2 regions of the Bacillus sp. WC2503 genome follow, and region 1 is predicted to be linked to the other one. Evidence: predicted binding sites of a transcription regulator. Region 1 holds the regulator's gene; the other holds the start of a gene.
What was found. The regulator LexA, encoded in region 1, represses DNA repair genes until DNA is damaged. The targets are predictions, from matches to a motif close to CGAACATATGTTCG.
Positions count from the first base shown of each region.

Region 2: a site for LexA is predicted at 1,965-1,978, ahead of ruvA (Holliday junction DNA helicase RuvA). Genes of this name have one in related genera too.

Region 1 is NZ_JBQYMD010000001.1:2,905,375-2,909,008, reverse strand. Features, by position in the region: gene ACUN26_RS14830 (DUF1700 domain-containing protein) at 1-340, shown strand, start outside; gene ACUN26_RS14825 (DUF4097 family beta strand repeat-containing protein) at 341-1,144, shown strand; gene lexA (transcriptional repressor LexA) at 1,259-1,879, opposite strand; gene ACUN26_RS14815 (YneB family resolvase-like protein) at 2,021-2,677, shown strand; gene ACUN26_RS14810 (DUF896 domain-containing protein) at 2,723-2,962, shown strand; gene ACUN26_RS14805 (bifunctional metallophosphatase/5'-nucleotidase) at 2,993-3,634, opposite strand, start outside.
Region 2 is NZ_JBQYMD010000001.1:3,650,225-3,653,858, forward strand. Features, by position in the region: gene queA (tRNA preQ1(34) S-adenosylmethionine ribosyltransferase-isomerase QueA) at 1-53, opposite strand, end outside; gene ACUN26_RS18725 (DUF2905 domain-containing protein) at 73-273, opposite strand; gene ruvB (Holliday junction branch migration DNA helicase RuvB) at 270-1,271, opposite strand; gene ruvA (Holliday junction DNA helicase RuvA) at 1,277-1,894, opposite strand; gene ACUN26_RS18740 (iron-hydroxamate ABC transporter substrate-binding protein) at 2,083-3,027, shown strand; gene ACUN26_RS18745 (BofC C-terminal domain-containing protein) at 3,039-3,569, opposite strand.

The DNA.
Region 1 (3,634 bases):
AATGAAAAAAGATCCATCGACTTCAAATGTTACAAGAGCTGTCATGGCGGCGATTGGACTTAGTTTATTTAATTTTATTATCGTGTTAGGCCCTTTAGTTGCAATTATCGGTTTTATATTTTCTTTTTGGGTCGGTGGGATTGCTAGTGTAGTGACACCATTTTTCGTTATCGTAAAAGTATTTATGGGCACTTTTATATGGTTGGATCTTTTCGTTAGTATAACATTTGTTGGAGTAGGTTTGTTGTTATGTATGATAGCGTATTATAGTACGAAGTGGTTTAAAAGATTGTGCGTACGTTATGTGATATGGAACTTCAAAATGATAAAAGGGGAGTAGATGATGAAAAAAATATTGTTAGTAGCTATCGCTTGTATCATTATTGGAGTAATAGGGATTTCACAAACATATGAAAAAGCAGTACAAACTGCAGAAAAAGGCGATAAAGAAGACGTAATTAAAAACGAAACGTTAAAAAATATAGAAGTTAAGTTAGGTGCTGGGGATATTGTCGTCCAAAAATCTCCGGATGCCTCTTTTTATGTAAAGCAAACAGGAGATGTAAGTAAACAAGAAATTCGTATTACTGAAGATGGTGACACATTAAAAGTTATTGGGGAAAGAAAAAAAGATGTTTCGTTTGATTTTTCCTTTTACAATTTCGGATTTCAAACGTCTACATTGACTATATTTGTACCAGAACGTTCTTACCAAGAGATCAAAGTAAATTCAGCAGCTGGACAAATAGAAATAAGTGATGTGAAAAGTGACCGCGTAAATGTTGGAACGCTGGCAGGAGAAGTGGATTTGAAGTATGTAACAGCTAAGAACGTAGAGGGATCTACAAAAGCTGGTGAGGTGAACTTTAAAAAGGTTATGGGGAAAGTAACAGCAAAAACGACTAGTGGGGATGTATATATTATGGATCATGATCCTAAGTATGATGTAGAGGCAAGCTCAACTGCTGGAGATGTAACTATTACTTTATCGGAAAAACCAAAAGATGCAGTAATAACTGGGCAAACTCCTGGTGGAGATGTGACAATTTTTAATGAGGAAAATAAAAACGTAACAATTGGTAATGGGAGTAAAAAGATTAGCGGCAAAACGGCTGCTGGAGATGTTACTATAGAAACACGTTAATAATAGATGAGAAGATAGATTCATTCGAGTTTTTTGGAATGAATTAAAATCTACCAATATATAAAAGAAGATAATTCCCTATATAAATAAGGGAATTATCTTCTTTTATTATTTTTAATGTAAATCACGATATACGCCAATTACTTTTCCAATAACTGACACTTGTTTTAAAATGATAGGTTCTAATGAAGAGTTTTCCGGCTGTAGACGGAAGTGGTCTTTTTCTTTATAGAAACGTTTAACAGTTGCTTCGTTATCCTCTGTTAAGGCAACGACAATTTCACCGTTGTATGCAGATTGTTGTTGGCGGACAACAACTAAATCTCCATCAAAGATACCAGCTTCAATCATGCTATCTCCAGAAATACGTAACATAAATACTTGATCTGATCCAGAAACGATACTAGCTGGAAGTGGGAAGTGCTCTTCTACACTTTCGACTGCTGTAATCGGTAAACCGGCAGTAACTTTTCCGACGATTGGAACTTGAATAACAGATTGTGTTTCTGTATCCATTCGGTCATCGCCTAAAATTTCGATTGCTCGTGGTTTTGTTGGATCGCGTCGGATATAGCCCTTTTCTTCTAGTCGTGATAAATGTCCGTGCACTGTAGAACTAGAAGCGAGGCCGACTGCTTGACCGATTTCACGTACGGAAGGTGGATATCCTTTTTCTTGTACTTTTAGCTTAATAAAGTCGAGAATGTCTTGCTGGCGTTTCGTTAACTTTTCCATGTTTTCTAACACCTCGTTTTCTTTCGTTTTTCTTATTAATAAGTATAACATGCGAAAAAACATTCTACAAACATAAGTTCGAACAAAAGGGAGATTTATGATACACTAGAGAGAAAATATAGCGAGAAAGAAGGGTTCAAAATGAATGCAATTGTTTATGCACGTGTGAGTACAACAAAAGAAGCACAAGAAACATCGTTATTGCGTCAAAAGGATGAATTATTGCATTTAGCTGAGCGCTATGAAATGAATGTGACAAAAGTGATTGAGGAACAGGCTAGTGGCTATACAATTGAACGTGATGGCATATTAGAAGTATTAGATACAATTCGAGATGAACAAGTTGATGCACTTCTAATACAAGATGAAACACGTCTTGGTAGAGGGAATGCGAAGATTGCGTTAATGCATTGTTTACATAAAGAGGGAATAAAAGTATATACACATACGCATAATGGTGAATTACAATTGTCGGATTCTGATTCGATGGTATTAGATATAATTAGTATTGTTGAAGAATATCAAAGAAAGATTCATAACTTGAAAATTAAACGTGGTATGCAACGCGCGGTAGAAAAAGGCTATCGGCCAGAAAATAATTTGAAAAATCGTCATTTAAGCGTAGGGCGAGAGAAAAAAGAAGTGCCAATTGAGGAAATTGTACGTTTGCGCAAGAGTGAACTCACTTTCGAAGAAATTGCGGCAACGCTTCGTGGATTTGGTCATAATGTTTCAAAAGCGACTGTACATCGTAGATACGTAGAGTATACAAAGCAATTGCTTGATAAAGAAGAGTAACTATTGTATGATAATAATCAGTTTTGATTAGAAGGGGGATTCGAGATGCTTAATCACGAACTCGTTGAACGCATTAACTTCTTAGCGAAAAAAGCAAAAGCTGAAGGTTTAACTGAAGAAGAACAACGTGAGCGTCAATCGCTACGAGAACAATATTTAAAAGGATTTCGTCAAAATATGTTAAACGAACTTAAAGGAATTAAAGTCGTTAACGAAGAAGGTACAGATGTTACACCAGCGAAATTAAAAGCTTTAAAAAAGCAAGATAATGCAAAATTAAATTAAAAGATGGGCGAAGCCCATCTTTTTTATTTGTTATTTAATAACTTTCCAGTTGTTATTTCTCGTTGCTTCTATTCTTTTATGCTTCAATATATAGTTAGCAATAAGTTCAGACATATCTGTTGGAATATCTTTTATTACTGGTTTATTTTGAAACATGAAGAAGTTCCCTCCGCCGTTTGCTCGATAATTATTCATAACAACGTCATATTCTTCATTTATATCGAGTGTAGCGCCTTTATACTGTAAAGACTCTACTCTTTCACCAATTGGTTTTGAAATGTTTAATACATACGAAATCCCTTCCCACATATCGTAATTATAATGCGCAGGTTTTGGTTCTATGAATGCAGGATTAACAATTATATCTCCAACTTTATTTAATGTGAAATAAGAAGCAGAAAGTTCGAGAGCATCTTTTATATCGGCTCCAGTCACTCGAATAACTTTTAATGTGTTTGGGTAAATATAATTGGAAACGATATCCCGCATTGTGACATGTTTCGGGAATCCTGGAGATGTATTATGAAACAAACTTGTACAAGAAATAGAAACGTTAGCTATATCCATCTGGATTTTATTTATGAATTCAATAAAAGGATGGTCTTGCAAACGAGTTTGCATAGCATCTGAAATTCGCATGTCTCCATGAATGATGCCAATAGGCTGATCAAG
Region 2 (3,634 bases), 740 kb from region 1:
ACTTGTGCAATAAGTTCTTCTGGTAAATGAAAATCAAACAGATTAATATCCATAACTGTATCCACCTATTTCTTATTTGAATCGATTTATTATATACATAATAAAAGATAATGCAATACTTAACACAATACATGTAATGATAGGAAAATAAAAGGTAACGTTACCTTTTTTCACAAAAATATCGCCTGGAAGCCTTCCAATGAACTTCCAAGCTAAGCCAACAACAATGAGTAAGATACCTGCTGTTATAAGCAATTTCGGTATCTCCGTCATACTTTTGGCATCTCCATTCCGAAATGTTCATACGCAAGTGGCGTTACGATTCGGCCTCTTGGCGTTCGTTGTAAAAAGCCAATTTGTAATAAATACGGCTCATACACATCTTCAATTGTATGAGATTCTTCTCCAATCGTTGCCGAAACTGTCTCTAATCCAACTGGGCCACCACGGAATTTCTCAATTATACCGAGCAATAATTTATGATCAATATGATCGAGTCCTAATTTATCTACCTGCAGTAGTTCTAATGCCATTTGTGTAATTTCCATTGCAATTGTTCCGTCGCTGCGAACTTGTGCGAAGTCACGTACACGTCGTAATAAACGATTCGCAATACGAGGTGTACCACGGGCACGTCTTGCAATTTCTAGTGCGGCTAACGAATCAATTTCCACTTCGAATACTTCCGCTGTACGTTCAACAATCGCAGAAAGCTGATCCACTGTATAATACTCTAATCTTGAAAGTACACCGAAACGGTCACGGAGCGGCGCTGATAATGCTCCGGCACGTGTTGTCGCTCCAACTAATGTAAATGGAGGTAAATCTAAACGTACAGACCGTGCTGACGGTCCTTTTCCAATTACGATATCAAGGCAAAAATCTTCCATCGCAGGATATAGTACTTCTTCAATTGATCTATGCAAACGATGAATTTCATCAATAAACAATACATCTCCAGGCTGAAGTGCTGTTAATACCGCTGCTAAATCTCCTGGTCTTTCAATTGCGGGACCTGACGTCGTTCGAATGTTAACACCCATTTCATTGGCAATAATATTCGCAAGCGTCGTTTTACCAAGTCCAGGTGGTCCATATAAAAGTACGTGATCTAACGTTTCTTCACGCATTTTCGCCGCTTCAATAAACACTTCTAAATTATGTTTCGCTTTATCTTGGCCAATATACTGACGGAGCGTCTGTGGCCGTAATGAATACTCTAAATCCGCATCTTCGTATCCAGATTCCCCTGAAAGGAGACGTTCGTCCATTATACTCACCTCTTACCATTTAGTAAAAGACTAAGTGCCTTTTTAATATATTGATCCGTCGTTAATGATTCTTTTAATAACTCTGGTACAACACGAGAAACTTCCCGTTCTGCATAACCAAGTGCACGCAGTGCTTCCAGTGCTTCATCAAGTTCAACTGAGGAACCTTTCTTCTCATCAAAACTTTCAACATCTGAGAACAAATCAACAAATGCATCTGGTACAACATCTGCTAGTTTTCCTTTTAAATCTAAAATCATTTGGCGCGCTGTTTTCTTTCCGACGCCCGGGAATTTCACTAAAAACTTCTCATCTTCATGTTCAATCGCTTGAACGACCTGTCCTGTTTGACCAGAAGCTAAAATCGCAAGAGCGCCTTTTGGCCCAATGCCAGACACACCTAACAATTTTGTAAATAATAAACGCTCTTCACGTGTTTTAAACCCGTAAAGTGCCATAATATCTTCTCTCACATAATGATATGTATAGACACGGATTTCTTGCTTACTTCTTTGAAATACATACGGATTTGGTGTGAAAATTTGGTACCCAATTCCATTATGGTCAATTACGACATATTCCGGTCCTACATACTCCACGTAACCTGTAACATATTCAAACAAAATACGATCTCTCCCTCTTAAATCATGTATTCCATTTTAACATATTTAATGATAGAAAAGCGAGACTACCCCAACAAATGTTCTCCGTTTAAAACTTCTGTTATTTTCCATTGACAGAAAAGATAAAGCACCTTAATATACAGGAGTCGATAATGATTATCAATACTAATTAAAGGGGTTACATCAGGATGAAACGTAAGTTATTTATTTTATTAACTATTATGCTAGTCGTTCTTTCTATCGTTGGCTGTTCTTCTCAAAAAGAAGCGTCAAAAGCAAAAGAACAACCGAAAACAAAAGTTGTGAAACACGCTAAAGGGGAAGCTACAATTCCAGTAAATCCAAAGAGAATTGTTGACTTATCTGGATCAACAGAAGAGTTATTACTTCTTGGACACAAACCTGTTGGTACAGCAAATACATATAAAGATAAAATCCAAAATCACTTAACAGACAAGCTAGATGGCGTAAAAGCAGTTGGCTGGTACTGGGCACCTAAAGTTGATTTAGAAGCTGTTACAGCTTTAAAACCGGACTTAATTATTTTAAATAATCGTCAATTAAAAATTTATGATCAATTAGAAAAGGTTGCACCGACTGTTGTTCTAGAAACAAACTTAGAAGACTGGCGCGGTAAGTTTAAAGAAGTAGGTAAACTATTTGATGAAGAAAAGAAAGCTGACAAATGGATTGCCGACTACGATAAAAAAGCAGACTCTTTATCTAAAAAAATTAAAGAAAAAACAAAAGATGAAAACTTTATGTTTGTCGCAGTTACACCACAAAACTTCCGTGTATACGGTAGCTTCGGATACGGTGACATCATCTTTAACGACTTAAAACTTCCAGCAACAAAAGGTACAGATTTAAAACAAACGATGGCGCAAGTATCATTAGAAGGGCTTGTTGCATTCCAACCTGATCAAATGTTTATTGTAAGCTTCGGCGGCGAGGCTGATAAAGTGTACGAAGACTATAAAAATAGTGCTGTTTGGAAAGACAATAAAGCAGTAAAAAACAATCACGTATATGAAGTATCGAATGAAATCTTCAATACGAAAGCATTCAATCCAATCGGAAAAGATATGCTAATTGATGAAATCGCAAAAGAAATTTTAGCTAAAAACAAGTAAGAAAAAGCAGCTCACCATGAGCTGCTTTTTTTCTTATTTTGCACTGCATATTGCTTCATTTTTTCAATCGTCTTCACAAAACTTTCTTTTGATTTTATACGAATACCACGTTTCAATTTCGCACGCTCATAACTCTCAAGTTTTTTCATATCAATTTGAAAGAAAGAATGAATCGCATTATCACTTTTTGGTACACCCTTGAAAATTTGTAATATCCCTTCCTCTGAAACACCAAAATAGCCGCTCGTCTTCAATAACGGAGAAATATCGTCCACTTTCTTTTGCAATACAATTTGTACATCATCACGATCAACGAGTTGCCATTCTTTATATTGCTGTAAAAACTTTTCTAAATCCGCTACTTTTTCTGTAAATATTTCTTCACTTACTTCTCCATCAACATACATACGCTCTAATAAAATTGTAACTTCAGATTCTTTTTCTGTTACTTCTGGTACTGGTCCTTCCGCCCTCACACTCGTTTCATAGGCTAAACAAAACATCATCACGAAAGCTTGCACTGCAATCAGTATCCATTTCATTTCCGTTCACCTCTTTTAGGCAAAATCAAACTTTCATTAGTAGTTTTGCCGAAAGTGGAGGTTTT